One region of the Exiguobacterium sp. B2(2022) genome, then DNA from elsewhere that is predicted to be linked to it. Evidence: predicted binding sites of a transcription regulator. Region 1 holds the regulator's gene; the other holds the start of a gene.

Evidence for each region. The regulator Rex, encoded in region 1, represses fermentation and respiration genes when NADH is low (regulators of the CRP and FNR family bind a similar motif). The targets are predictions, from matches to a motif close to TTGTGAAATATTTCACAA.
Region 2: the regulator Rex is predicted to act here: its motif matches at 13,731-13,748, upstream of cydD (thiol reductant ABC exporter subunit CydD).

Annotation. Positions count from the first base shown of each region.
Region 1 is NZ_JAPEHX010000058.1:2,576-18,320, reverse strand. Features, by position in the region: gene ON063_RS11755 (hypothetical protein) at 1-210, opposite strand, end outside; gene ON063_RS11750 (ABC-F family ATP-binding cassette domain-containing protein) at 207-2,108, opposite strand; gene ON063_RS11745 (redox-sensing transcriptional repressor Rex) at 2,259-2,915, shown strand; gene tatA (twin-arginine translocase TatA/TatE family subunit) at 2,915-3,133, shown strand; gene tatC (twin-arginine translocase subunit TatC) at 3,137-3,925, shown strand; gene ON063_RS11730 (FAD-dependent oxidoreductase) at 4,195-5,541, shown strand; gene ON063_RS11725 (PspC domain-containing protein) at 5,577-5,759, opposite strand; gene ON063_RS11720 (ABC transporter substrate-binding protein) at 5,844-6,776, opposite strand; gene ON063_RS11715 (FecCD family ABC transporter permease) at 6,899-7,879, shown strand; gene ON063_RS11710 (FecCD family ABC transporter permease) at 7,876-8,922, shown strand; gene ON063_RS11705 (ABC transporter ATP-binding protein) at 8,919-9,725, shown strand; gene ON063_RS11700 (hypothetical protein) at 9,821-10,294, shown strand; gene ON063_RS11695 (NAD(P)-dependent oxidoreductase) at 10,298-10,480, shown strand; gene ON063_RS11690 (NADPH-dependent F420 reductase) at 10,492-10,851, shown strand; gene ON063_RS11685 (TM2 domain-containing protein) at 10,889-11,224, opposite strand; gene ON063_RS11680 (hypothetical protein) at 11,329-11,487, shown strand; gene ON063_RS11675 (hypothetical protein) at 11,484-11,882, shown strand; gene ON063_RS11670 (MDR family MFS transporter) at 11,919-13,130, opposite strand; gene ON063_RS11665 (ABC transporter substrate-binding protein) at 13,230-14,855, shown strand; gene ON063_RS11660 (hypothetical protein) at 14,867-15,268, shown strand; gene ON063_RS11655 (YdiK family protein) at 15,284-15,493, opposite strand; gene ON063_RS11650 (CPBP family intramembrane glutamic endopeptidase) at 15,510-15,745, opposite strand, start outside.
Region 2 is NZ_JAPEHX010000042.1:1,476-17,220, reverse strand. Features, by position in the region: gene ON063_RS09710 (serine hydrolase domain-containing protein) at 1-202, opposite strand, end outside; gene ON063_RS09705 (GGDEF domain-containing protein) at 350-1,249, shown strand; gene ON063_RS09700 (solute:sodium symporter family transporter) at 1,271-3,049, opposite strand; gene ON063_RS09695 (hypothetical protein) at 3,241-3,858, shown strand; gene mgtE (magnesium transporter) at 3,923-5,281, opposite strand; partial or broken gene arcA (arginine deiminase) at 5,605-6,790, shown strand; gene argF (ornithine carbamoyltransferase) at 6,812-7,840, shown strand; gene arcD (arginine-ornithine antiporter) at 7,895-9,370, shown strand; gene arcC (carbamate kinase) at 9,385-10,347, shown strand; gene ON063_RS09665 (glycoside hydrolase family 31 protein) at 10,509-12,851, shown strand; gene ON063_RS09660 (Crp/Fnr family transcriptional regulator) at 12,964-13,653, shown strand; gene cydD (thiol reductant ABC exporter subunit CydD) at 13,776-15,500, shown strand; gene cydC (thiol reductant ABC exporter subunit CydC) at 15,497-15,745, shown strand, end outside.

The DNA.
Region 1 (15,745 bases):
GCCACTGAAAAGACTGAGTAGAATCCCTGGCCACGTCTGAATGATGAAGCCAATCACGACCGGTAAAAAGTAAAAGAGAATAGACGGAACGATCGTCGGCTCCCCGCGGATGAGTTCAGATACGAACTCGGTTCCAGTCGGCACAATGTAGGCCAGTCCCGTGAGGAACGCTTGGATGAACTCGATTCGCATGGCACGTGTACGCATCATGTATGGAGTTCCTCCCATTCCGCATAAAGTGCGGTGATGGATTCTTTCGCTGCGTCCGATTCGGTCGACAACTCCTGGGCACGGGCGAAGTCGTTGAAGACGTCCGGCTCACAAAGCAACTGTTCGATTTCGTCGAGGCGATTTTCATGTTGCTCGATTGCCAGCTCAATCTCTTCGATGCGCTGTTTGATGCGGCGCTCTTCCCGTTGTTGTTCCTTATCGGCACGCTGTTTTTTCACGACGACCTGCTTTGTCTCTTCACGGGCGAGTCGCGCGAGTTCTTCTAGTTCTTCTTTCTTCTCGACGTAGTACGAATAGTCACCGAGATACTCGTCGATGCCGTTCGGCGTGATTTCTAACACACGCGTCGCGAGACGGTCGATGAAGTAGCGGTCGTGCGAGACGAAGAGAATCGTACCTGGATAGTCGAGAAGGGCGTTCTCTAAGATCATCTTCGAGTCGAGGTCCAAGTGGTTCGTCGGCTCGTCCAAAATGAGGAGGTTCGGTTGCTCGAGCTTCAGCTTGGCCAACGTGAGACGTGCGCGTTCGCCGCCTGATAATTCATGGACACGCTTCATGACGTCATCGCCGCTGAAGAGGAACTGTCCGAGAAGACTCCGCACTTCTTGCTCGCGCATGAGTGGCCAGTCGTTCCAAATCTCGTCGATGACACGGTTCGCGTCCGACAAGTTCTGCTGCTCCTGATCGTAGTAGCCGATCTCGACGCCGGTCCCGTAGCGGATATCACCGGTAAGGGCGGCTTGTTGTTTCGTCAACACTTTGAGAAGTGTCGACTTCCCGACCCCGTTCGGACCGACGAGAGCGACGGATTCCCCGCGCTGTAGCTGGAAACGGAGATTTTGGGCAATCGGTTCTTCATACCCGATGGCGAGGTCACTCGCGCTCAACACATCGTTTCCGCTCTGTCGTTTGATGGAGAACGAGAGGACAGCACTGCGTTCGTCACCGTCCGGAGCATCGAGACGGTCGACTTTCTCCAGACGCTTTCGCACGCTTTGCGCCCGTTTCGTCGTCGTCGCCCGGGCGATGTTTCGCTGAATGAAGTCCTGCATCTTGGCAATCTCTTCTTGTTGCGACTCAAACTGCTTCTTCTCTTGTTCGTAGAGAGCAGCCTTCTGTTCGAGATACTTCGTGTAGTTCCCGACGAAGCGACGGCTCCGATGACGTGACAGCTCATAGACGACCGAGACGACGCGGTCGAGGAAGTATCGGTCGTGGGAGACGATGAGGACGGCACCTTTATAGCCGCTCAAGTACTTCTCTAGCCAGGCGAGCGTCTCGATGTCCAAATGGTTCGTCGGCTCGTCCAAGATGAGCAGGTCGGGACTTTGAAGGAGCATCTTCGCTAAGGCGAGACGTGTCCGTTGTCCACCAGAGAGCGTATCGATCCGACGTTCGAAGTCGTCCGGATAGAAGCGCATCCCGTGAAGGACCGAGCGGATGGTCGCTTCATACTGGTAACCGCCGCGCTCTTTGAACGTGTGCTGCTCTTCATCGTAAGAGGAGAGGAGGCGTTCGTACGAAGCGGCGTCATTTAGGATTCGTTCGGAGCCCATGTCAGCTTCCATGCGACGGAGCGTCTTCTCTTGCTCGATCAAGTCCGTGAAGACGGTGAGCATCTCGTTCCAAATCGTCTCGTCGGATTCGAGCCCTGAGTCTTGGGCGAGATAGCCGATGGTGACGTCTTTTGGTTTCATGATGTCCCCGGAGTCATAGTTGTATTCACCGGCGATGACTTTCAAAAGCGTCGACTTCCCGGCCCCGTTTCGGCCGACGAGGGCGACGCGTTCGCCTTCTTGGATTTCGAGTTTGACGTTTTCTAAAATCGGCTCGACGCCGAAGGATTTGGATAAGTTATTGACTTGCAGTAGGATCAAGTGAAAAAACCCCTTTCTCTCTATTTAGTATACTGTATTTTTCAGCGATTTTAGGTATATTCGTTGAGTGGTCATGTGAATTCGTTTACAATCAAGGTGTATGAAATTCAGATTCGTTTGTAACGTGTCGTAAAAAGGAGGCTCTTTCCGTTGAGTCAAAACGAACCAAAGATTCCACAAGCGACAGCCAAACGGTTGCCACTATACTATCGATTTATTCAAAGCCTGCACGCGTCAGGTAAACAACGTGTCTCTTCAGCAGAACTGAGTGAGGCGGTCAAGGTCGATTCGGCTACGATTCGCCGTGATTTCTCGTACTTCGGTGCGCTCGGTAAAAAGGGATATGGCTATAACGTGCAGTATCTGTTAGACTTTTTCCGAAAGACACTGAATCAGGACGAGATTACGAATGTCGCCTTGGTCGGGGTCGGTCACCTTGGGACGGCATTCGTCAACTATAACTTCCTTAAAAACAATAACACACATATCGTCGTCGGGTTCGACGCAGACGAGACAAAAGTCGGCACGACGATGTCAGGCGTCCCAATTCATCACGTCGATGAGATGGAACAAATTATGAAGCAAAACAAGATTGACGTCGCCATTTTGACGGTACCTTCTGCCTATGCGCAGTCCGTCGCAGACGACTTGGTCCGTTTCGGTATCAAGGGCATCTTGAACTTCACACCGGCACGACTTACCGTACCGGACACGGTTCGCGTCCATCACATCGATTTGTCGATTGAGCTGCAGTCACTCATTTACTTTATGCAACACTATCCAACCGCTGAGGGGGTCCATCAATAATGGAATTACTAGCATCATCACTCGTCGTCGGGATTCCGGGTGGGGCGAGTCTATTCATCATCGCCATCATCGCGCTCATCATCTTCGGACCGAAGAAATTACCGGAGTTTGGTCGCGCGGCCGGACAAACGCTTCGTGAGTTCAAAAATGCAACGAACGGCATGATGAACGAGCACGACGAGAACGACAAGAAAGCTATCGAAAAGAAAGAGCAGTAAGCCATGAATCATCAACCTGATCAAGAGCGGGAACTCACCGATCACTTGACAGAGCTGCGGAGACGACTGATGCTATCTGCATTTGTCGTCTTTGCCTTCTTTTTGATGGCTTTGCCGAGTGTCAAATATGTACTCGCGTACTTGCAAGAAGATCTCGTCGAACGCGGGCTCGAACTGAACGCCTTTGGGGTCGCGGACCCGCTCATGATTTACTTGAACTTGGCGCTCATCATCGGCCTGATTGCGGCGAGCCCATTCCTACTGTATCAAGTGTGGGCGTTTGTCGCACCCGGTCTGCATCCGAATGAACGGAAAGGTACCCTTGCCTATATCCCGATCATCTTCGGATTATTCTTGATCGGCCTTGCGTTCGCCTACTACTGGTTATTCCCGCTCGTCCTCGATATCTCGACGGACCTCGGGCAAGACCTTGGACTCGAACAAATCATCGGGGCGAACAATTACTTCACGTTCTTGTTGCAACTGACGATTCCGTTCGGTCTATTGTTCCAATTGCCGGTCGTGACGATGTTCTTGACCCGGATTGGTGTCGTGACACCATACTTCTTATCGAAGATTCGTAAGTATGCGTACTTCGCGCTATTCGTAGTCGCGGCATTCATCACACCACCGGATTTGACGTCGCACCTTATGGTGTCACTGCCACTCTTCTTCCTATATGAAATCAGTTTATCGATTTCACGCGTCGCCTACAAAGGGGTGTTGCGCCGGGAGAAAGAAGCGATGGTGCAAGAACAGATGGATTTAATGAAACAGATGAATGAGAAATAAGCATCGTTCCGTAAATGGGACGATGCTTTTTATATGCATTACACTGTAGTTCAACTGGTGTTCAAACTTTAGACACTTTTACGTGAAATAGTGAGCATAGTCGTTGAACCTTACATTGTGAAATAGTACACTAAGGTCAAGAAGTTAATGTGATGTTTATCACAATATAAAAAGAAACGTACTGTCTAACATAAAAGGAGAGACGACTCATATGAAAATCGCAGTCATCGGATGTACACACGCAGGAACAGCAGCAGTCGACGACTCATATGAAAATCGCAGTCATCGGATGTACACACGCAGGAACAGCAGCAGTCAAAGGTTTACTCGCCAAGCACGACAATCTCGACATCACCGTTTACGAGCGGAACGACAATGTCAGCTTCCTCTCGTGTGGGATTGCGCTCCACGTCGGTGGGGTCGTCCAACGTGCAGAAGAATTATTCTACTCCTCTCCACGTGAGCTTGAAGAGCTCGGAGCGACCATGCGCATGAAACATGATGTCTTGTCGATTGACGCCGAAGCAAAGACGGTCCACGCCAAAAATCTCGAGACGGGGGAAGACGTGCACGACACGTATGACCGCTTGATCGTAACGACGGGTTCATGGCCGATTGTCCCAACACTCCCAGGAATCGAAATGAATGGAATCGAACTCTGTAAAAACTATGCGCATGCCCAACGGATCATCGAGCGCGCGACAGATGCGACGAAGATTGCCGTCATCGGGGCAGGTTATATCGGAGTCGAACTCGTCGAGGCGTTCGAAGCATACGGGAAACATGTTACATTCATCGATAGTGCCGACCGCATCTTGAACAAATACCTCGACAAGTCGTTCACAGATCTATTAGAAGCGGACATGACTAGTCGGGGAATCGACCTCGAACTCGGTCAGACGGTCGAAGCGTTCCGTGGTACAGAAGGAAACGTCACACATGTCGTGACAGACAAAGGCGAATTCGAGGCGGACCTTGTCATCTTGTGCGTCGGATTCCGTCCGAATACAGGACTCCTCGAAGGGCAGGTCGATATGCTCGGGAACGGTGCGATCATCGTCGACGAATACATGCGCACGAGCAACCTGGACATCTTTGCGGCAGGGGACAGCTGTGCAGTCTACTACAACCCGGCACGCACACATGCCTACATCCCACTTGCAACGAACGCTGTCCGTATGGGGACGCTCGTCGCGGAAAATATGATGCAACCACGTGTCCGCTATCAAGGGACGCAAGGAACGTCAGGACTTCGACTCTATGACTGGAACATCGCGTCGTCTGGTTTGACAGAAGAAGCGGCAGCCCAATTCGGACTTGACGTAGAAAGTGTCATCATTGAGGATGCATATCGTCCGGAGTTCATGCCGACCGCAGAGAAAGTCGAATTCAAACTCGTCTATGAAAAAGAGACACATCGCATTGTCGGTGGACAAGTGTTGTCAAAAGCGGATTTGACACAAGCGGTCAACACGCTCTCCCTCGCTATCCAAAACGAGATGACGGTCGAAGAACTCGCATACGTCGATTTCTTCTTCCAACCGCATTACAACAAACCTTGGCACTTCTTGAACAGCGGAGCGCTTGAAGCGATGAAAGATAAAGTGAATGCCTAACAAAAAACGCGGAAGCTAACAGCTTTCGCGTTTTCTTATAGATAGCGAGGTGCATCTTTCATGGAATTCGTTAAAATCATATAAAGAAGGAAACTCCCAGGGAGGATCAAAAAGATGAGTCGAACTCCGATTGAAGAAATACCAAAGTATTCAGCAATCCCACCGCATACTCCAGACAGAGAGCGGTCCGTCGCGGACTTACGAAGTGCACGTTGCATAGCAAAGCTCCTTTTGAGTTGATATGTAAATTTTACCATATGAATGTATGAAAAAGCGCACCAATGCAATTGGCGCGCTACTGATTATTTCAAAATGTCGACGAGTTCATCAAGCACTTGGTTGGCAGAAAGGACGCCACCCGATGTGTTCCAGATGTCATCACTGACTTCTGTTACTTCGCCTGCTTTGACGGCATCGAGGTCTTTCCATAACTGGTTCGACTGCCATTCTTCGGCTGTTTTTGATCCGTCTGCTCCACCATATGTGAAGTAGACAATATGATCGCCAGCCATCTCTGGGATGCGTTCCATCGTGATTTCTTCAGCGAACTCGGTACGATCTTGCGAAGCTGGGCGTTTTACTCCGACATCTCCTAAGATGACACCCGAGAAGCTATCCGTGAAGTAAATGCGTGACGCACCAGGAAGGAAGCGGACGACCGAAAGTTCTTTGTTCACAGCGTCTCCGAGTTCAGACTTTGTGTCTTCGACATGCTGATCGTAAGCTGCCAACACTTCGTTCCCTTCTTCTTCAAGGTTGAGTGCGTTCGCATAAAGGGCGAAGTTTTCTTGCCAATCGCCTTTCAGTGTTTCTGACATGACTGTTGGCGCGATGGCGTTCAATTTGTCGTAGATGTTCTCTTGACGAAGTTTTGTTCCGATGATGAGATCTGGCTTAAGTTTCGCGATTGCCTCTAAGTTGACTTCACTTTCTGTCCCGACTTCCGTGACATCTGTCATTTCAGACTCGATGTGTGGGTACCACGGGTCACCGTTCCAAGATTTGACGGCCCCGACCGGTTTGATGTCAAGGGCGAGAAGGGCCTCTGTCCCTTCGTTCGTCAAGACGACGACACGTTCCGGATTTTCAGGCACATCTGCCGTTCCCATTGCGTGTTCGATTGAGCGAGTTGCCGTCTCTGAACTTGTATCGCTCTCTGTATTCTCTGACCCGCCGCAAGCAGCGAGTACGATGGTTAAGCAAAGCGTCAGTAACGTGAGCATCCATTTTTTCATGATAATTCTCCTCTATGTAAGTGATTTTTCCTACCTGACTATAAATGATAATGATTCTCACTGTCAACCCCTTTTTATGGAACGCAATATTTGCTATGGTAGGAAAGGAAAGAAGTGAGGACATGAAAAAACCTTGGATCAAACTACTTCTCTTGATCATTTGCTTACCAATTTTAAGCTATATCAGCTTGCGGGTCGGTGTCATCGCCGTCAGTCATGAAGATGTGATGATGTTTCAAGCAGACGGTTCATCACAAGCGATGATTGCGTTGGCAGACAATCGAATCCCACGTACAGTCGTTGCGCTACTCGTCGGGAGCGTACTCGGTCTCGCCGGTCTCATCTTTCAACTTGTGACGCGTAACCCGCTCGCATCTCCCGATATTTTGGCTGTGAACGCAGGTGCGAGCCTGGCCATCGTGCTCGTGACCCTTTTTGGGTTTAGCAGTATCGCCTCATTCACGACAGCTTCGCTCATCGGAGCATTTATCGCCGGTGTGATTGTGTATCTGCTAAGTGCGAATGGTGGGAACGTCATGTATATGACACTTGCGGGTGCATCGCTCGCTGCTCTATTCAGCTCATTCACTCAGTCGATTATCGCTTATGAGGAAGGAGCGCTCGATGAGGTACTGTTCTGGTTGACCGGGTCGGTCGCTGGACGTTCGCTCAGTCTTGTCGAGGTCTTATTGCCATGGATGATGGGGGCGGTCGTGCTCGTCCTGCTTCTCAGTAAAGAGCTTGAGACGTTATCGCTCGGAGATCAGGTCGCACGTTCGCTCGGACAAAATGTCGGTGTCATCAAGTTTCTCGCGGTGACGCTAGCTGTCGTGCTCTCCGCATTCGGGGTGGCGCTCGCAGGACCGATTGCATTTGTCGGCCTGCTCGCTCCCCATTTGGCGAAATATGTGTTCGGAACGGCCTTTTTCGCTCGTCTTGCAGGAAGTGCCCTGATCGGAAGCGTCCTGTTGCTTGCGGCCGATATTTTAGGACGAGTCATCTTGTTCCCACGCGAAGTGACGGTGGGCGTCGTGCTCGCGGTCGTCGGTGGGGCATTCTTCATCTATCTCGTCAGTGTCAGACAAGGAGTCTTTAAATCATGAAAACATATCGCTTTCGAAAAGGTCCCGTCTCATTCACGCTCCGAAAGCGTGAAATCGAGTTGGCCCTCCTACTGATCACAGGGTTACTCCTGTCAATCTATTTCGGGCTCGCAATCGGCGACACGTTCCTCAGCCCGGCTTCGCTCGTTGCTTTGTTCGTCGGAGCGGGGGATGCGTTCGAACAGCTCATCGTCTTCGAGTTTCGGATGCCACGCGTGTTGATGGCCGTGACTGCCGGTGCGAGTCTCGCCGTCAGTGGCCATTTGTTACAACTGACGATTAAAAATGAATTGGCCTCCCCAGAGATTTTCGGGATTGTCGGTGGCGCCGGAGTTGCGACAGCCACGTTTTTCACCGTCTTCACGGATGAGCGAACGAACCAACTGTCGGTCCCGCTCGCTTATATCCCGATTGCCTCGTTTCTAGGGGCAATCATTGTCGGCATGTTCCTCTTTTATTTATTGAAACGTGGAGTTCCACCCGTCCGTCTTGCCCTCGTCGGGATTGGTATCAGCATCTTCTCGCAAGGGATTGTTCAGTTCATGATGCTCGCCTCGAACGTCTATCGGAAGAACGATATCCAACAATGGCTTACCGGTACCGTCTACGCTGCGACGTGGAATCAATTGAAGATCATGGTGCCGTTCGTGCTCCTCTTTTTATTGGCGGCCTTTTTGATTGAACGTCACGTTCGCCCCCTTCATATCAGTGAGGCGACGGCGACGAGCATCGGCGTTCCGGTACGTGGGATTCAGCGTGGAACGCTATTGCTATCGTGTCTACTCGCCGGAATTGGTGTCGCTTTCGTCGGTGCGATCGGGTTTGTCGGCTTGATGGCACCTCATATCGCCCGTCAAGGATTGAAGCTCCCTTACGTCTGGGCGACGCTTCTCGTTGGGGCAACAATCGTGGTGTTGGCGGACGTACTCGCTAGGACTATTTTTTATCCGTACGAACTAAGGACTGGCGTGATGACGGCTGTCATCGGAGCGCCGTATTTCTTCTATTTACTTCGACGGATGATGAAAGGAAGCATGAGATGAACACATTTGATTTGAAACAAGTGACCATCGGATATGAACAAAAGACAGTGCTCGATCATTTATCGTTCTCCATTCCCCATGGAAAAATCACCGTTCTTCTCGGGGCGAACGGATGTGGGAAGTCAACCCTCCTCTCGACGCTCGCGAGACAGCGAGATGCATTAGGCGGGGAGATCGCATTTCGGGAAAAACCGCTTGATTCGTATCGCGCGAAAGAGGCGGCTCGACTCATGGCATTCATGCCGCAAGTGAACGTGGCGCCGGATGGATTGACCGTCGAACAACTCGTCCGCTTCGGTCGTTATCCGTATCAGACGTTCTTCAAACGATACTCGGAAGACGATGAACGTGCGGTTGAGCGGGCACTCGCCTTCACGGATACGGTGTCGCTCCGTGACACGCTCGTCAGCAACCTTTCCGGTGGACAAAAGCAACGGGTGTGGATCGCGTTGGCACTTGCCCAAGAGTCGGAGACGATCCTGCTCGATGAACCGACGACATACTTGGATATGTCGCACCAAATCGAGATTTTGGATTTAATGTATCGATTGAATCGGTTAGAAGGCAAAACCATCATCATGGTACTTCATGACCTCCATCTCGCTTGTCGCTATGCCGATCATGTCATCGCTCTCGCAGGTGGTAACGTGTATCGGGAAGGCAGTCCGAACGATGTCGTCGACGAGACGTTCATGAAAGACGTATTCGGTCTCAAGGTCGTCGTAACCGAAGACCCGCTATATGGAACACCGCTCTGTGTACCGTATTCGCACTACGAGTTGAATGAAAAACGACCGACCTGAACCTAGTCTACGGACTAGGTTTTTTTACGGAAAAGCAGGGAAAAAGAGTAGGGTAAGTGCTCGTCATGCTTTCTACCTTAAAGGAGGAATTTTTCATGGCTAAAAAGGAAAAACAACCGTATCACATCGTCACGTTCACGTTCCCAGAAGAGGCCATCTCGTATCAAGCGTTCAGTAAGCTGAAAAAGTACCATTCGGATGGGCTCGTCGGTTTTGAACAATTGGTCGTCATCAAGCGTGAAGAGAACGGGGCGTTCTCGTTTGAGGATGCGGCGCAGCTCGCACCCGTCAACAAGTCAACGAAAGGTGCGCTCATCGGGATGGCGGTTGGAATCCTCGGTGGACCGTTCGGAATTTTATTCGGAACACTCACAGGAGGTCTCATCGGCGGCACGAAAGACGTGAAGCATATGCAAGGTATTCAAGATACATTCAAACGGACGGTCGGTAACATCGAACCAGGTCAGACCGGCGTCATGGCCATAGGGGAAGAATTCGACCCATCGATTTTAGACGGGCTCGCAGAAGAGTATGGAGGAACGGTCACACGGACAGACGAGGAGTTGTGAGATATGAAACTCGGAATCTTAGGTGCCGGGAAAGTCGGGCGCACGCTCGGAGAGCAGTTCGAGCAAGCTGGCTATAAAGTGCTGTACGGGACACGGACAGAGCGGGAAGGGACGTTGACGTTACAAGAAGTCGCCTCAGCGAGCGATGTGCTTGCGTCGACCTGCTGCCGACACTTGATGGACTGAATGGGAAAGTGTTGATTGATGTGACAAATCCGATCGCCATCGAGTTTAACGAAGTCGAGCGACCGGACGGGGTGTCGGGTGCGGAGTATTTGCAGCGACTCGTTCCCGATACGAAAGTCGTCAAGGCGTTCAATCAGACGGGCGTCGAGAATTTAGGTAATCCGGATGGTTCTGTCATGTTTGTCGCAGGAAATGATGAAGAAGCGGTGCGACTTGTCGTCGAGCTATCGAACAAGATCGGCTTCGATACGCATCCGCTCCATGGGTTGAAGCTTGCCCGTGAACTAGAAGGGTTAGCGTGGCTATGGATTCATTATGCGGTGAAAGAACGGAAGACACGGGACTTCGCATTCTACTTAAAAGAACAGTGAAAAACGATCGGGGCGAGTAGCCTCGATCGTTTTTTGATTAGAATCCTGTATAGCGGTCAGAGCGTGTTTGCAGTAGCTCGATCGTCTCACGTTCGATTTGTTCGACTTCGCGCTGTTGCCAACCTGGCATGAGGAACGCATCGACGAGTGCCCAGATTCCTGTGATGATGGCACCGAAACCGAGCGTCAAGACGACGAGGAGGACCATCGCAATTCCTGACCCAATCTTTTTGAAATAAAAGCGATGTGCACCGAGTGCACCGAGGAAAAACCAAAGTAAGTACGCGACGAGTAAGCTGCGCTTGCGCTTCTCGACTTCGCTGTTGACGAGCTGCATTTCTTCCGTCGTCAAATCCATGCGTGACACATTCATCGGATTTCAACTCCCTATCCATAATTGTTATAATAAGTTCGGACTCTAGTATATCGGAAAATGGATTTGTTTCCATGATTTCCTAAAAAGAAAAGAGGTTTGCTATGCTTTTTCCGATTTTGACGTTCATCGTCGCGTTTGTTCACGTCGTCGGTGGGGCGATTGCACTGTATCAGTATCCACAATATAAACGAATGGCCATCAGCGCCATCGTACTCGGATTCGTCTACGGTGGGTTGACTGTGGCTGTGATCGGGTTATGAAGTGGGGGGCAAATGGACCACTTCGTTCGCGTCTTCATATGCAGAGTGGCTATCAGTTGGGGACATATCTATTTTTAGGTCTGATCATCTTTGATTTACTTTTAGGTGACGTTCCGAGAATCTCATTTGCGATGTATGCCTTGTTCTTTTACTTTTGGCAACGGGAGCGTGTAGAAAAAGAAGAGAAGGGGTTAGCCGAGAAGATGAAGCGGAAGTCGGATGAGTGGACCATCACACTTGTCGTCTTGCTTTGTTTAGTGGGCTATGTGGTCTCGCTCGGTTTACAAGATCCTTCTATTTCATTGCTCGAGCTGAGCATTTACGGCTTCTCGACAGTCTTTTGTATCCGGGCGTTGACATTGATTTATGCCATGCACCAAGAACAGCTCGATTAAAACCCATCCCTTCGCATGAGAAAGGATGGGTTTTATTTAGGAAGCCGCTCGTCGTAGGACGAGCTTTTCTTTTACATAAATTCCGCTAAAGACGAGGAAACAGCCGAAGCTGACCAACAGTCCGATATAGACGCTCATCATGAACGGTGTGAGAAGCGATCCGATCAAAATCGTCGAGCGCGATAAGAAGTCGGCACCGGCGAACGACGTCCCGGCAAATGCTGAGTACGCACCACGTCGGTCTTCTGGCATCATGTTCGCCTTCTCCGTGTTCAACACGGGTGAGTACAACAATTCCCCGAACGTGGCGATGAGCATGAAGCCGAGGAGGAGCATCATCGAATTCGCACTCGTGATGACCGCGTAGCCGATTGTGTACAACGCGAGCCCGCCGAGTAATGTGTATTTATTTGAGAAGCGTGAGGCGAGACGTTGAATGAAGAACGTCAACGCGACGACAATGAGCGTGTTCTCGATTTGGATCAAGCTCATCATCCGCACCCCATTGATCGTCCAGTCTTCGAACGAGAGCGGTTCAAATGAATCGGCGAGTCGGACGGCGACGTAACTGCCCATCGAGAACTGGAAGACGACTTTGACGAACGGGCGGTCACGCCAGGCGATTTGATAGCTTTGGAACACGTCGACGAAGACGAGCTTGAGCTTTTGTGAGGTCCACGTCTGTTTCGTGTCTTCAAGGAAAATGGCGTACGCAATCGGCAACATGCTTGACGTGAACGTCAAAATCCAAAACAGTAACAGCTGATTGCTGACATAGAGCCAGCCTCCGAGTGCCGTCCCAATCGTGATTGAGAGGTTGATCAACCAGTAATCGAGCGCGTATACGGCTTTTCGGTTCTCCGGCGTCGTCGCATCGATGATGATCGCGCTCATCGCCGGCCGACCGAGGTTATTTGTGACCGTGAAGATCGTATAGGCGATCATGAAGACGATCATCTGGTCGAACTGGAGACTGAGCGTCATGACGAGAAACATCGATGCTGTGAGGCTAGCCGTCAACACGAGGAGTCGTTTCCGTGAAAATTTATCAGCGAGGTATCCCCCGATTAACCCGATGACGTATCCGAGACAGACGAGCGAGACTAAGAAGACACCCGCAATCCATTCATTGAACGCTTTGACAAAGAGAAGTGCCATGAACGGCATGATGGCGAATGAGACTGAACGATTGAAAAATGATGTCACGAGTCGAACTTTAATTGGCTTAGGTATATCTTTCCATTTCATCTTGTCACCTTCCATTCTGTACCTGTATGATAAACAAGACAACGGATTTGAAAAATGGACGATATGGGGAAAAGATGTCCACTTTTAGGGGGATGCGACGTGGATGCATATTTATTTCGATTGTGGAAAGAGTGTCGGGACGGGGCGTACACGATTTCTGATATGGCGGAAGCCATCCATTTAAGCCCGAAACAGACGAAGCGTCATTTGGCAAGATGGCAAGAGGAAGGATGGCTCACGTATACGAGCGGACGCGGTCGCGGAAACTTGACGCGACTTGAATGGCTGCGACACGTGGAGCGCGACTTGGCAAAACAGCTGCTCGAACGCATGGAGAAAGAGTCGGTCGAAGCGGTGACGAGTCAGCTCGAATGGGACTGGTCGCATGCGCAGGCTGGGCGCTTCATGCGTCAGCTCGAGAAAAAGTTCGGTTACGTTCAAACATCGAGCGATGCGCTCATCATTCCGCGCCGTCGTCACTTTTTAACGACACATCCGCTTGAGGCGGCTGACATCCATAGCGCCCACCTCGTCCAAAACGTATTCAATCGTCTCTTCATGATTGATGCGTCCGGAGAGGTCACAGGAGAGCTTGCCCATCATTACGAATGGCAGGAAAGTACGCTCGTCTTGTTTCTTCGGAAAGGCGTCCGTTTTCATGACGGGTCGCTCATGACGAGTAAAGACGTGACGAAGAGTTTACGCACACTCGTTCAGTCGGATGTGTATCGCTATATGTACCGGCACGTCCGGCACATCGCATCGAACGGCACGTATCGCGTCGATGTCACGCTCGACCGGCGCCGAAATTCCTACATCCCGAAACTGTCGATGATTCATACGAGCATCGCGAAAGGGAGTGTCGGGACGGGTCCGTTTCAATTGGATCGCCACGACAAGGAGAAGACGGTCCTTCTCGCTTTCGAGAACTATTTTGGAGTCCGAGCGCTCTTAGATCGTGTCGAGTTCATCAAAGTGCCGGACGGATATGACCCGACGTATCGAATCTCGTCGCGGGATTCCAAGGAGACCGGACTGATCTCGACACCGTCCGGGTTCGGACTTGTCATCTTAAACAGTCATCCGCATAGTGTGTTCGCGAATGAAGAGGCGAGGCATTATATGCATCGCTTGATTGCGGAGATTCGTCCGGAAATCGGGACGTTGAATGAGCGAAGAACACCGAACGACCGAGGTTTTCTCGGTTCGCTGAGTGAGACGTATGATGTTCCAAAAGGGGTACCCGTCACGTTCGACCGTCCGATACGAATCAAACAGACGGACTATACGAACGATACGACCGACTGGATTGCCGAGATGTTGACGCGTCATGGGATTGCCTATGAGTTCGTGCCCATCAGCTTCAAAGATTCGATTCACGACAAAACGTATTATGAATATGTCGACCTGGTCGTTCACGGGGAAGTGTTCGAGCGGAACGTGACGCTCGGGTTCGAACAATTTATGTCGAACGAGTACTCGCCGCCGCATAAGGTGCTCCCTTACATGGAGGGGATAGCGGAACGGATCGAACAGTATGACGAGTTACCGTTTGAGGACTGGTTGCCCCTGCACCGCGAGATTGAGCGTGAGTTGAAAGAGAAGTCGTACTTCATCCCGCTCTATAACGAGGAGCGGACGATTCCGTTCCCAGTCGAGCTGAAAGACGTCTGTGTCGACTTGTTCGGTTATTTTGATTTTGCAAAACTATGGATTCCGTCGTAAGGAGGGGTATGGTGCGTAAGAAGTTACTCATTGGGTTCATGATCTTTTTTGTAGGACTGTTTTTATTCGCGCTATGGGATGGTGAATTCGTCGCCTTATCAATCACAGGCCTAGGGTTTGCGATTTATGGTTATCGACACGAAGAGATTGAAAAGCTTGAGGAAAAGGTGACGAAGAGAATCATGAGACAAGTCGATGCGACACTCATGAGCATCACAATCTATGGATTGTTGGTCATTAGCATTATCATCAATTTCTTCTTGGATGAACCACAAATCTCATTGATTGATGTCATTTATGTCGCATTAGGTGTGTTGTTCGGTCTGCGTGGACTGCTCATTCGGAGTGTCTATCAAGAAGAAATACAGAATCAATCGAAAGTTACAATCATAAGAAAAACCCCGAGCTCGTAAGACTCGGGGATTTCGTTATGCGGATTTGTCCGTGCCTTCTTTTTTGACTTTTCGGGCGAGTGCCAAGATTTGATACACTTTGAAAAAGTCGTAAGCGGCGACGGCGATGATAAAGTACGTCCAGAAGCTGAAGCCGTACTCTTGTACCGAGAAGTACGCGAGGACGGTGAACAACACACCGAACGAGAGACTGAAGAGCATCATCACTTTTAATTGTCGCGGCATAACTGCCACCTCATTTCTACATTAAAAATAGTACGAGCATCACGAGCGCGTTGTTGAACGCGTGGATGGCGATTGGCACGATTAATCGTCTCGTCTTCGCATACGCGTATGAGAACGCGAAGCTCATCGCGATATACACGAGAAACCGATTGTCTTGGTGGATGAGCGCGAATAGGATCGAACTGACCCCAAAAGCAATCCAGAACCCGAAGCGAGCGTTCAAGTTTCCGAACAAAATATGACGGAAGAGAA
Region 2 (15,745 bases), on a different contig from region 1:
CGATTGCTGTGAACAGTTTGCAGCCGGAAGCGATTCCGAATCTCGTTTTGACTTCGTGTTGAATCTGTTCCGAGCGATTAGCATAGCCAAGGGATTGATGAATGGACGTATCCGGGTTGGTGACGGAATAGACACCAGAGAATGTTTCGTCCAATGTGAGATGCGTGATGTTTTGCAAAAGAACCTCCAATTGTTGAGTCATCAAGTACTTCGACTATATCACGTACATGCACAACATCCATAAATTTACTCAATATTCAAAAAAACATTTACCAAATAACAGGAATTGAGACAGGTGTCTGACCTCGAACGTGGTACGATATGGACGAACAGAGAGGAAGTGTATTCAATGACGCTATTCTTTTTAGGGATACTCGTTGGATGTTTGATTGCTTTGTGGCTATATAAGCGTCAACGGCCACATCCGCAGACGCTTTCGTTCATGCATTTCGGGAACCAAACGAAAGATGTCATCTATATTTTTGAAACGAAACCAGCATGGCGTTTTCGGTATATTAGTCCTTCTTTAGATTTGTATCTAGGGGAAGGAACCGTCATGCGTAGTTATTCGAATGCGCAGGAATGTTTCCGTAGAATCCATCCGGACGATCGACGATTGTTGCTAGACAAAGTGTTGGGGCGCGTCGACTATGAAGAAGCAATTCTTCAGCGGTGGCGGACGAATGAAGGGACTTATGTATGGTTCGAAGAGTATACGACCCCGATCTATGAGAACGGTGAGATTGTGGCGGTGCAAGGTGTGATTCGGAACATCGAGGCGACCATGACCGAGCGTGAGCGTCTTCTGTATGAAAGTCGTCATGACAGTTTGACAGGTGTTTTCAATCGTCGGGCGTTTGAAGAGACAATCGGTCAAGCGGAAGGGATGAGAAACGTCGGAATCATCGTCATCGACGTGAATGACTTGAAAGTCGTGAACGATCAAAAAGGACACTCTGCCGGTGACTGTTTGTTGAAGCGTGTCGGTAACCTCCTTCAAACCATCGAGTCCTCTGTCTATCGGATTGGAGGAGACGAGTTCGTCTTGTTTCTTCAGATGATGTCAGAAGAGGCATGTGAGAAGATGGTTCATGAGATTGAAACGACATGCCGAGAAGAGGAAATCTCAGTGGCCATCGGGTTGGCCTGGGCATCTCATCCAAAATCAATCGAAGTACTCTGGCAAGAAGCAGATGACGCGATGTATGAACAAAAGCAGCAACAAAAAAGAGATCTTCTTGACGTTTAGTTCAAGAAAATCTCTTTTTCGTTAACTACTCGCTTCCTCTACTTCAGGTGATTCTTCACCTAAGTTATTGAGATAACGTTCATATCGCGCGAGTCCATAGCGATAAGATACCCAAATCAGAAGGGTCGTCACAGCAATGAGCCCAATCGTCAATGGAGCGAACCATCTGGAAACAATTCCATCCGCGTAGGCAAGTCCAATTGGTGAAAAGACGAGATAGACGAAAATCATCGAAGCGACAAGTAAAATCGAAGTCGATAACGCGTGACGCCATGGTTTGACTCGTCCGAGCTCGATTCGAATCGGATTCGCTTGGAGCATCGGTCGTACGCGAGCGAAGATGAGCATGATGGCTGTCTCGACGACGAAGAGGATGCCGTAAATATGGATGAAGTTAATCCCGATTTCTATACCGAACCATTGCTTTGTTCCCCACACGAGGAAATAGTAAGCGATGACGTGGAAGAAAACGACGGTCTTCGCGGCAATCGGGGGAACTCGTTTGACGAGCATACCAATCAAGACGATGACAAGAATCGGGATGTTGAAGAAGCCTGTAAAACGACGAATCAAATCCCATAACCCGTCTGGTGCATACATGAGATTCGGGGCGACAAAGAAAGAGACGAGCGCCACGAACGTGCCAAACCATTTGCTGACGCGAATCAAATCTTGATCGGAGGCATCTGGTTTGAACTTCGGTTTATAAATATCGAGTACGAATAGCGTCGCGATACTATTTAATAGTGAGTTAAATGAGCTGAACACGGCACCGAGTAAGACGGCGAGGAAAAAGCCCATGAGCCACATCGGAAGGAGCTCGGCAATCAGGCTCGGATACGCTAAATCGGCTTTCTCGACGTTCGATCCATACAAATGGAAGGCGATGACGCCAGGCAAGAGCATAAAAATGGGAACAAGTAGTTTTAAATAACCCGTAAATAGTACTCCTTTTTGTCCCTCTGCCAAGTTTTTTGCGCCGAGAGCGCGTTGAATTACGTATTGATTGAGCGCCCAATAGAACAAGTTCGCAAAAATCATCCCCGTGAAAATGGACAGGAACGGAACCGAGTCATTGGCGGAGCCGATGGCGTTCAACTTTTCGGGATTTGTTGTTGCGATCGTCTTCATCCCGTCCAACAGATTCCCGTCACCTAGTGCGAGGAATCCGAGCGTTGGAACGAGGAAGCCGATGATGATGAGACCGATTCCGTTTAACGTGTCGGAAACGGCGACCGCGCGAAGACCACCGAAGATGGCGTAAATCGCCCCGATGATTCCAATGAACCAGACGACAATCCAAAGGGACTGCTCGAAGCTAATCCCGAGAAGGGCAGGCACGTCGAATAGTTGGAGGACAGCTAATCCGCCAGAATAGAGCATGGACGGAATCGTCACGCACATATAGCCGAGTAAAAACAGCAGGACGGTCAATCGACGAACGTCCTCGTCATAGCGTTGACTTAAAAATTCAGGGATGGTCGAGATCCCGATACCAAGAAAACGCGGTAGTAAAAAGAGCGCCATGATGATGGCAGCAATTCCAGCTGTGACTTCCCAAGCCATTGCCGACATATTGCCGGCGAACGATTGACCGTTCAAACCGATTAATTGTTCAGCAGACAAGTTGGTCAATAGGAGCGAACCTGCGATGAAGCCGCCCGTCAATCCGCGACCGGCCAAGAAATAATCATCGGCACTTTCGACTTTCCCTCTCGTCATGCGATATGAGACGTAGGCGACGAGTGCCATGAACAAAGCACCAGTTACGAGTATGTAGAGTACTTGCTGAATCGACATCGAATCCCCTCATTTCTTACTTATGTTTTATATGTATCTGTAGAAAATACCCTAAAGTGTAAGAAAGTAGTCCTCTTATCTTGATGGAATGATAAAAAGTCATGGATGGGGGCATGAATTCATTGAGCTAACGTTGTAATTGATTAGAAAATCAAAAGAGTTAAATAGATGAATCGGTAGGAGGAATCTCTTTGAAAAAGTGGATGATTGGAATATTAGTTGTTGCAGCGGTAGCAGGTTATGTCATGTTTAGCGAAATGCTGAAAGAAGAAAACACGAGTGATTTGGCTGTGACCGAAAGCTTCCGACACATAAACGATTTGGCTACACGCTCGCCGGTCGTCATCGTCGGCAAAGTGAGCAGTCACCCGAGATCTTTTAAATATCATTCGGTTACTTTTTTTGAATCAGATATTCACGTACAGCGTGTCTATCGAGACGTGAGTCATGAACTCAAGCAAACTGATACGATCACCCTCTTACAAAATGATATGGAAGAAGATCCGCTCGTCAGACGAGGAGAAAACGTTCTCTTGTATTTACAAAAATACGAGGGACCCGTGATTGAGCACGCGTATCGAATTGTCGGTCTACAACAAGGACATTTCAAAGTGAATCGGGCGGGGACACTGACTTCGGTAGGAGAATCCAATCTTTATCAAGAAAGCGGGCGAAGTGCTGACTTGAGTAAACTAGAGACATTATTGAACGATAATCCTTATATGGCAGAACAAAACGACGTGATGACGGATGAAGACATTGAAGCTTTCAACGAGACCCAAGAACGTCTGTTAGAGAAATCTCAATAATATAACGAGTGAAAGCGGCGCTGATGAAATCAGCACCGCTTTTTCGTGTGAACTTTTATAAATGTCATAAAAACTGAAGCATAGATGTCGCGACCGTGAAATAAATGATGAGCCCTAAATTGTCCATCAGCGTCGTAATGAACGGTCCGGAGGCGACAGCAGGGTCTAACTTCAGGCGATTGATGAGAAGCGGAACAATCGTGCCGATCATCGTGGCGACACTGAGTGCTGCAAAGATGGAGACCCCGACAATGAAGCCGATGAGCATGTTGTCATAAAGAATCGTGATGACCCCGAAGATGACAATCATACAAGCAATCCCTAAGATGATGCCGGTCCCGAGCTCACGTCGAATCATCTTCATGACGTTCTTACGATTGATTGTACCAAGCGCAATCGAACGAACAGCAACGACAAGGGACTGGGTGGCTGCATTCCCGGCAGACCCCATGACAAGTGGCATGAAGACGGCGAGGAGTACAATCGTCTCAAGCGTGTCTTCGAAGCCACCGATTGTCGATGCTGTGATCATCCCGAGAAACATGAGGCTGACAATCCACGGGGCACGTTTTTTCGCCGCCTCGAACGGACTCATGTTGATATCGGACGACCCCTTCGTCGCGGATAGTTCTTCAAAGTCTTCCGTCGTTTCGCGCTCGATGACGTCTAACACATCATCGACCGTGATGATGCCGAGTAGCTTTTGCTGATCGTCGATGACAGGAAGGGCCAATAAATCATACTTTTGGACAATCCGAGCCAAGTCTTCCTGGTCGGTCATGACGTTTGCCGAGATGACACGAAAACCCATGATGTCTTCGATTTTCGCCTCGAGCGGCGCGACAATCAAATCACGTAAAGAGACGACACCAACCAGTTGGTGCGCTTGGTCGACCACATATAAGTAATAAATCGTCTCAGCGTCTGGTCCGAGTTCACGCAACTCTTCTAAAGTCAGTCCGACGGTCTTGTTCGCTTGAAGGACGACGAACTCGGTCGTCATGAGCGCCCCGGCCGTCTCTTCCGGGTATTGCATCAAATCTTTGACTTCTTGTTCCTCGATATCGTCCATCTGCTCGAATAGTGTGTCCATGAACGCATCGGGTAGCTCCCGCATCAAATCGGCGGCGTTATCTGAATACATCTCATTTAAAATCTGGACAGCATACGGCTGAGGCGTTTCTTGAATGAATGTACATTGCTCTTCTAACGTCAGTTTTTCAAAAAGGTCAGTAAATATTTCAGGTGAGATTGTTCGATATACGAACGCGCGCTCATGCTGATCGAGTTCGATAAAATGATCAGCCTGTTCACCGGGGTGGAGGGAGAGGAAGAGGTCTTGAAAATCGACCGGGTCTCCCTTTTGAATCAATGTGCGAAGTGCCGCTTCATGTTCGTTGTATTCCATTTCTTCTATTTTCATTTGCTCACATCCTGATCTTTCGCATTTTTCAGCTTACTCTGCAGGTCTCAAAAAAATTTTTTCATCTTTTTTAGGAGGATTATATTCATCATCCATACATCTCATTTCCCCTTGTCAGGACGCCGGATTTTCATGCATTGTTTGTTCATTCACAAAGGTGAAGGTTTATACATAGCCATGTGGAATCACTAACAGGTGAACTGCCGGATTAGACAATCGCAAATTTGGTAAAGTGATAAGGTAAGGGTAGTCACACACCCGAATCACAAGGAGGAAGCGAGATGATCTCAATGACGAATCAACCGATTTCACAAGATACGACGCTGAAACATCCGATTCATGTGTATTCAGAAATTGGAGAATTAAAAACGGTATTGCTGACAGCGCCTCTTGTTCGATGATATTCCCCATTTGCCGGTCATTCAAAAAGAGCACGACTATTTTGCGAGTGCGCTCCAAAATCGCGGTGTGGAAGTCCTTTACCTCGAAAAATTAATGGCTGAGACATTGTCGCTCCCTGGTGTGCGCGAAAAGTTTGTCGCGGATATCTTATCGGAGTCGAAATCAAATATCAACGGCTCTTATGAAACGTTAAAAGAATATTTACTCGATTTTGATAATGAGATGTTGATTGAAACGGTGATGGCCGGTATCCGAAAATCGGAGATCAAGCCGGAGAAACGCCGACATTTGCACGAAATGATTGAAGATACGTACCCCTTCTTTTTAGATCCTATGCCAAACCTCTATTTCACACGAGATCCGGCCGCCGCAATCGGTCATGGTCTCTCCATCAACCGAATGAAAGAACCGGCACGTCGCCGTGAATCACTCTTCACGCAATATATTATGCGCTATCACCCACGCTTTGCGAAACATGATGTTCCGATTTGGTCAGACCGCGACTATCGATTTGCGATGGAGGGCGGGGACGAGCTCGTCTTATCGAAAGAAGTCGTCGCCATCGGCATCTCTGAACGAACGACCGCGCAAGGAATCGAACGCGTCGCCCTCAATTTGCTCAAACATGGAGACAGCTTCAAAAAAGTCATCGCCATCGAAATTCCAAAATCACGCGCCTTCATGCATCTCGATACCGTCTTTACGATGGTCGACCATGATAAATTCACCATCCATCCGTTCATTCAAGGACCGGAAGGGAAGATGAATATTTTCGAACTTTCATTGAATGCAGAAGGTGAATTGCAGATCACGCAGCACAGCGATTTGTTGAATGTGTTAAAAGACGTCCTCGGCTTACAGGAAGCGACGTTGATTCCTTGTGGAGGCGGCGACCCGATCGCAGCGGCGCGCGAACAGTGGAACGATGGGTCGAATACGCTCGCCATCGCACCGGGTGTCGTGGTCACATATGACCGGAACTACGTCTCGAATGAACTGCTCCGTAAAGAAGGTGTCGAAGTGATTGAAATCATGTCGAGTGAACTATCGCGCGGACGTGGAGGTCCACGTTGCATGAGTTGTCCGATTATCCGTCAAGACATCTAAATGTGATAAGGAGGAAGCAGTATGTCTACAACGTTCAATTTTGATTTGAAAGGTCGTCACTTTTTATCGTTAAACGAGTTTTCTGGTGAAGAAATCAATTATTTGATCGATTTGTCTGCTGCATTCAAACGTCAAAAGAAACAAGGCATCCCACATCGGATTTGTGAAGGGAAAAATATCGCCCTCCTATTTGAAAAACCGTCGACACGGACACGTTGTGCGTTCACGGTCGCCGCAATCGACTTAGGGATGCACCCTGAATATTTAGGCAAGAACGACATCCAGTTCGGGAAGAAAGAATCGGTACGCGATACGGCCATCGTTCTCGGACGCATGTTTGACGGCATTCAATTCCGCGGTTTCGCCCACGAGACGGTCGAAGGTCTCGCGAAAGATGCTGGTGTACCGGTTTGGAACGGGTTGACCGATCTCTATCATCCGACACAAATCTTGGCCGATTTCTTGACGGTGAAAGAACAAAAAGGAGAATTGGCCGGAATCAAATTCGTGTACGTCGGTGACGGACGGAACAACATGGGGAACACGCTATTGATCGGTGGCGCAAAAGTAGGGATGGATATGCGGATTTGCGCACCGAAATCACTTTGGCCATCTGACGAAATCGTCAATTATGCGAAATCGGTTGCTGCTGAAACTGGCGCCGTCATCACATTGACGGAGAGCATTGAAGAAGCGATGGACCAGGCGGACGTCGTCTACACGGATGTATGGGTGTCGATGGGTGAAGAAGCAGCTTTCGCAGAACGGATCGAATTGTTACGACCATATCAAGTGAACATGGATATGCTTCAAAAGAGCGGCAACCCGGACATCATGTTTTTACACTGCCTCCCTGCCTTCCACGACTTAGAGACAGAGGTCGGTCGGGCGATTCATGAACAGTACGGATTGACGGAAATGGAAGTGACTGATGAGGTATTCCGCAGTCGTCACTCGTTCGTATTTGATGAAGCGGAAAACCGGATGCATACGATCAAGGCGGTAATGGCGGCAACGCTCACGGAGACACGCGAATGGCTTGAACGTTGACGGGGGAGGGGGACTTCCCCTCCCGTTTCAAAATAAGCGAAAGGGATGAGTAGAATGTCTACGAAGTTGGAGCATGACTCAGGTGGTTCGGCTGGAGTACATCCTGACAAGCAAGACAAGCGATTAGGTCTCGGAGCGTTGACGGCACTTGTCGTCGGATCGATGATTGGCGGTGGCGCCTTCAACTTGGCCGCCGATTTAGCGCAAGGTGCGAACGCGGGTGCCATTCTCATCGGGTGGGTCATCACCGGAATCGGGATCATCGCGCTCGGTCTCAGTTTTCAAAATCTGACGATGCGCCGCCCTGATTTGGACGGTGGTGTCTATAGCTATGCCCGTGCCGGTTTCGGTTCGTTCGTCGGATTCAACTCGGCCTGGGGATACTGGTTATCTGCCTGGCTCGGAAACGTGGCGTATGCCACACTGCTGTTCAGTTCGGTCGGCTATTTCTTCCCGATTTTTGAAGGGGGACAAAATATTGCCTCCATCGTCGGAGCTTCCATCATGCTGTGGCTCGTACACACGCTCATTCTTCGTGGGGTGCATGAGGCTTCGATGATCAACATCGTCACCACGATTGCCAAGCTCGTTCCGATTTTTGCATTCATTACGATTACGTTGTTCTTCTTCAATCTCGAAAACTTCACCTTCGATTTTTGGGGACAAGGCGGCTTCTCATGGGGAAGTGTTCGCGACCAGGTCGTCTCGACGATGCTTGTCACGCTGTGGGTATTCATCGGTGTCGAGGGGGCAGTCGTTCTCTCGGGTCGGGCTCGGAAGCGTTCTGACGTCGGAAAGGCAACTGTCATCGGGTTACTCGGTACACTCGTCATCTATCTGCTCATCTCTGTCATGTCGCTCGGCCTCATGACACCGGAAAACGTAGCGAACGCCTCGCAACCGGCGATGGCTTACTTGCTCGAGTCGGCAGTCGGTCCTTGGGGCGCAATGCTCATCAACGGTGGACTCGTCATTTCCGTACTCGGGGCATGGCTCGGTTGGACGCTCCTCGCGGCTGAGATTCCGTTCGTTGCTGCAAAAGACGGCGTGTTCCCGAAATGGTTCACGAAAGAGAATAAAAATCAGGCACCTGTCAACGCACTTTGGTTAACAAACGGATTGATCCAGCTCTTCCTCTTTACCTTCTTGATTTCAGATGCCGCCTATAATTTTGCGTTCTCCCTCGCTTCAAGTGCCATTTTGATCCCGTATGTATTCTCGGCATTTTACCAAGTGAAGGTATCGAAAAATGGAATCGGTTATAGCACCGGTGAACGGAGAACACGCGATTTGACGATCGGATTGGTCGCTTCCATTTACGGATTGTGGCTCATCTATGCGGCAGGAATCGATTATTTACTGCTCACGACCCTTCTATACGCACCAGGAACACTTCTCTACATGAAAGCGCAACGTGAAAATGGCATCAAGTCACTCAACAAAACGGAATGGTTGGTCGCCGGAGTGTTGACCGCACTCGCCATTTTCGCAGTCGTACGCATACTATCTGGTAATATCTCAGTCATCTGATCGGGGGTATCGATATGGAGAAAAAACGTGTGGTCATCGCCCTAGGCGGAAATGCGATTCAACAAGGTAAAGATGCGACAGCGGAAGCACAAATGCGAGCGGTCGAGGCGACGGCAGAATCTCTCGCAGCACTGATTGCAGAAGGGGTCGACGTCATCATCACACACGGGAACGGTCCGCAAGTCGGAAATTTAATGTTACAACAAGCCGCATCAGACAGTCCGGCTACGCCGGCGATGCCCCTTGATGTATGTGGTGCGATGACGCAAGGAATGATTGGATACTGGTTTGAAAATGCGCTGACGAAAGCACTGCGTGCGCGCGGTCTTGAACGAGATGTGGCTTCGCTCGTCACACGAAGCGTGGTCGATCCGAATGATAGTGCGTTTCATCATCCATCGAAACCGATCGGTCCGTTTTATACGGAAGAAGAGGCACTCCATCTCGAACGGACGACGGGTTACGTCTTCAAAGAAGATGCAGGTCGTGGATACCGTCGTGTCGTCCCGAGCCCGGTCCCGATGAAAATCGCGGAACACGCTGTCATCCGAACGCTCGTTGAAGCGGGGCACATCGTCGTCGCTTCCGGTGGCGGTGGTATTCCGGTCATGGAGACGACTGAAGGGTATGTCGGAATCGAGGCGGTCATCGATAAAGACTTTGCGGCTGCGAAACTCGCGGACCTCGTCAACGCAGACGTATTGCTCATCCTGACTGCGGTCGAACATGTGTATGTCAACTTCGGGAAGCCAGATGAGACGGCGCTCCAGGAGACCTCAAAGGAACAGATGGAGACGTATATCGCCGAAGGACAGTTCGCTCCGGGCAGCATGTTACCAAAAGTGAGAGCGGCACTACAGTTCGCAGAATCCGGCACGAACCGGGTCGCCATCATCACGTCACTCGACCAGGCGCTAGCTGCCATTTATGGGGATGCCGGAACACGCGTCCGTTTGGCTCCATCCCTCCAACAATAAGAATGTGTCGCAAACGTGAAACGTTTGCGACTTTTTGTTTTCTGTCCCGATTCAAGGGGAAGGAATGTTGTATGCCAAAAATGAGATTGCTATCATATTCAGTGTAAACGTTTGCACTAATTTCAGGAAGGAAGTGACGGAGAGCGGAAACGCTCGAGTGTATGCGCCTATTCGAAGAAAATCATGTATATCAGTCGTGGATGAGACCAAAAGCAAGAAAAGAGGCAATCGTGCAAGGAAGCTGTTATCGCTTCACCGTATTGACGAGTCAGTTGATTCGGATGGAGTACGCGGAGGACGGGATTTTTGAAGACCGTGCCACCCAAGTGGCGTGGAATCGGGAATTTGACGTTCCACAATTCCGAGTGATCGAAGACGAGACAGAGCTTCAAATCATCACGGAACACGTTCACTTATATTATACGAAAGGTCCGTTCGCGCCGAACACGCTCTATGTGGACGTGAAAGGGAACTTCAGTACGTATTACAGCCGCTACATGTTCAACGGTCCCGAGCGGACGCTGAAAGGGACAGCGCGGACGCTTGACCATGTGGACGGTGCGACGGAGTTAGAAGAAGGGATTCTCTCCAAACAAGGGTATGCGATCATTGATGATTCGTCCTCGTTTTTGATGACGGATGATCGCTTCGTCGAACCGAGACGAAAAGGAATTCATGACATTTACTACTTCGGATATGGCCATGACTATAAACAGGCACTTCGAGACTTTTACACGTTGACGGGACCGACGCCGATGCTTCCTCGTAAAGCGCTCGGAAACTGGTGGAGTCGCTACTGGCGATATGATGAAAAAGAATATAAGGCGTTGATGCGCCGCTTCAAATCCGAAGACGTCCCGTTCTCGGTCAGCGTCATCGATATGGACTGGCACGTGACAGATATCCCGGAAGAGTATGGGAGTGGCTGGACGGGCTATTCGTGGAATAAAAACTTATTCCCTGAACCGAAGCGATTCCTCAAATGGTTAAAAGACGAGGGGATGATGGTGACATTGAACTTACACCCCGCTGACGGGGTCCGTGCGTTTGAAGACCAGTATGCGGCGATGGCTGAGGCGATGGGGGTCGATCCGGAATCGGGTGACCGAATCCCTTTCGATTTTTCGGACAAGCGATTCATTCAAGCGTATTTCGAACAGATGCATCACCCGCATGAAGCGGACGGCGTTGATTTTTGGTGGATTGACTGGCAACAAGGGTCGACGTCGAAGATGGAAGGACTCGATCCGTTATGGATGTTGAATCATTATCACGCCATCGATATCGCCCGTAACGGCAAACGCCCGCTCATTTTTTCTCGTTACGCTGGGCCAGGGAGCCACCGTTACCCGGTCGGATTCTCAGGAGACACAATCATCTCGTGGGCATCGCTCGCCTTCCAGTCGTATTTCACAGCAACAGCGACGAACATCGGTTATGGGTGGTGGAGTCATGACATCGGAGGGCATCATCGTGGTAAAAAAGACGATGAGCTCGCAGCACGTTGGGTCGCATACGGAGTGTTCAGTCCAATCATGCGTCTCCACTCAACGTTCAGCACGTTCAACGGAAAAGAGCCTTGGCGTTTCGGAATCGAAGCCGAACAGTCGATGAAGCGATTTTTACGCCTGCGTCATCAGCTCATCCCTTATTTGTATACGATGAACTATCGGAACCATGCCGAAGCATTGCCACTCGTGTTACCGATGTATATCGAACATCCCGATGATGAAGCGGCTTATCAGGTGCCGAATCAGTTTTATTTTGGAAGTGAACTCATCGTCTCCCCGATTGTCACACCGATGGACCGACAGCTCCATGTCGCGGGGGCGAACGTGTGGTTGCCGAAAGGGGAATGGTTCGATTTCTTTACAGGGCATCGTTATGAAGGCGACAAATCGATTCGTGTGTTCCGTGGACTCGAAGGACAACCGGTTTTCGCCAAAGCGGGTGCCATCATTCCGATGATGCCGCATGAACCGCATGCGAACGAGACGGGGAACCCGAGCGAGCTAGAAGTACTCGTCTTTCCAGGTGCCTCGAACACGTTCACGATGTACGAAGATGACGGGGAAAGCCGGGATTATGAGACGGGGGCGTCGCTCGAAACGACGTTCACGCTCGACTGGGAAGCACGTACGCTTCACATCGAGACGTCAGGTGATTTGACACTCGTCCCGACGAATCGAACGCTGACAATTCTAGTTCGCGGGGTCGTCGGAGAAGGGGACTATGATGCGGAGACGCAGACGTTACACATCCCACTCGGTGAATGGAAACAGGAGCAGACCGTGACGCTGCCGGTCGATGTGACACAGAACGCACATCGACTCGATCGTGTCTATCGCTTCTTAGATCGCGCTGAAATCGCTTATGACTTGAAAGATCGTCTGTATCAGATGGCGACCACGAAGACGCGTCTCGAGGCATGGCTGTTTGACCTCCATGCGTTAGAACTCGATCGTGATTTACAGGACGCGCTATTGGAACTGATGTTGGGCTGAAAAAGGGGGGAGACCCCCTTTTGTCATGTCAGAAAACTGTCGGATTTAGAAAGCGCTTTCAATAAAAATCCCATTATACTGAAGATAGAAGAATAGAAATGAGGGGATAAACATGCGACACATGTGGACGATTGACGATTTACGGCAGTTGACGCTGTTTGCGACATGTCCAAGTCGAGCACTTGAACAGTTGATTCCGCACGTCTATTGTCGGACGTATCGGAAAGGACAACTATTGTTCATGGAAGGGGATCCGCGCGAGCGTGTGTATTTCTTGATGAGCGGTTATATCAAACTCGAACGGATGAACGAGAACGCGACTCATCATTACGCCGATTACGTGAAACCGAAACAATTTTTCCCATACAACGGTCTATTCACAGGGGAAGACTATCGTCATACGGCTGAAGCGGTGACGGATATTGAGGTCATCTACATCCCGACGGATCGCTTTGAGCGGTTCGTGTCCACGCAGTCGAGCATGCTACTCTATATCATTGGCCAGATGAATCGTATTCTTGATTTGCATGAAAGGCGTGTCCAAGAAATCATCACGCCTAGTGCGAAAGAGCGTGTCATCAATACGCTCCATTTCTTAATTGAAGATTTAGGGGAACCGGACGAACAAGGTGTTCGCGTCCGATGCCCATTCACCGCGATCGAACTTTCTCGTCTGTCCGGTACGTCCCGGGAGACGGTTTCGACGATTTTAGCCAAGCTTCGAAAAGAAGATGTGCTTCGCATCGATGCCCATCAACTTGTGATCGGGCATCCTGAATATTTTGAACAAGACATCGACTGACGCCACTCGGATGAGGGCGTCTTTTACATGTTCAGACGAGCGGGGCGTTCGCTTCAACACGTGGCATATTGTATAATTAGTGATGAATCTCACAAAGCAATGGAATTGTAAATAGAGAAAGGATGAATGCAGTGAAACGACTGCAAGCCCTTGCTTTCGCCGAAAGGGGTCACATCATCGGACTCGTGTTATCCGCGGTCATGATTGGACTATCGATTTTGGCGCAAGCGTATTTAATCGTCGACATCGTCGACCGAATCTTTTTAAAGGATGAATCATTCGAAGCCATCCTTCCGGCTTTACTATGGCTCGTCGCTGCCTTATTGGCACGAGCGCTTTTTGGATACGTGTCAGGACGCATCGGTGCGAGTTTATCCCAAAAGGCGAAACAGACGTTACGTCTTCAATTGTTGGAGCGGTACGCCACGAGTCCGGTCGAGTCATCTTTGACAGGACAATCAGGTAAAAAGGTCAGTGTGTTCATGGATGCTGTTGACGAGGTGGACGCTTACTTCAGTCAATATTGGCCGCAAGTCATCCAAACGTCGATCATCCCGCTCCTCATTTTGGTCGTCGTCTTCAGCCAACACTGGATTTCAGGAGTCATCATGATGGTCACTGCACCGTTCATTCCGCTGTTCTTCATCATCATCGGGATTGCGACTCAGAAAAAATCAGAAGAACAGATGGAGAAGATGAATCAGTTTTCCGGTAAGTTTTTAGATGTCTTACAAGGATTGACGACGCTCAAGCTTTACAATCGCACGGAGCAAGAGGCGAAGGCGATTGAGAAGAGCAGTCTCGACTTTCGGGATGCGACGATGGTCGTTTTAAAGACGGCGTTCTTATCGGGACTTATGCTCGAGTTCATCTCGATGCTCAGTACCGGAGTCGTCGCGTTAGAAGTCGCCTTACAGATGGTCGTGTGGCAGAACCTCACGTTCTTCTCTGGTTTTTTGATTCTCGTGTTAGCGCCAGAGTATTATTTGGCGATTAAAGATTTAGGAAGTGCCTTCCATACGGGACGTGGAAGTATGGGTGCGGCCGACCGAATCTTTGAGGTATTAGACGCCCCCGATGACCGCATCGAATGGGGAACGAAGTCACTTGGTTCACGAACACCAAACCTTGAACTCGAAGACGTCTCCTTCGAATATGCAGGCGGACGCTTTGCGCTTCAACCGTTGAGCGGTCGGATTCCGTCCGGCACTCACCTAGCCTTGGTCGGTGCGAGCGGTTCCGGGAAGACGACAGTACTGAACGTCATCTCCGGACTGCTACAGGTGAAATCGGGACGTGTCCTCGTGGATGGTGAACCTCTTCAGTCGTTTGACGAATCTGCCTGGTATGGAAACATTGCCTATATCTCGCAAAACCCTTATCTATTCGCCGGCACACTTGCCGATAACATCGCCTTAGGCGAAGAGGCCGATGAGCACGCGTTACGGGAAGCAGCCGATGCGGCAGGACTGTCTGAGGTGATCGATCAATTACCGAACGGGATCTGGACGGAGCTTGGAGAAGGTGGATTTGGTCTATCGGGTGGGGAACGACAACGTCTCGCACTCGCCCGTGTCTTCTTTAAACGACCTGGTATCCTCTTATTCGATGAGCCGACGACCGGTCTCGATTTGAAGACCGAACAGATTGTGAGACGTTCGATTGCTGAGTTGTCGAAAGAGGCAACGTTGATCACGGTGGCTCATCGTCTGCATACAATCAAAGAGGCGGATACCATCTGGTTTATGGAGGACGGGCAACGGATTGCGGAAGGCACACATGACGCGTTGCTCGCCGTCCCAGAGTATGCGGAACTGTTTGCGCTTCAGAAAGGGGTGAGCCGATGAACTCGCTTTGGACGATTACAAAATGGATGATGCGCGAGAAGAAAGATATCTTTCTCTCCATCTTCTTTGGATATGCAGCCGGGATTGCGGCGGTCGCCCTGTTTGCAGCAAGCGGATACCTCGTCTCAAGGGCAGGGCTTGTTCCGCCACTGTATGCGCTCATGGTACCCGTCGTCCTCATCAAACTGTTCGGGGTCATTCGGGCAGGAAGTCGTTATCGGGAGCGCCTCGCGTCACACCGGGCG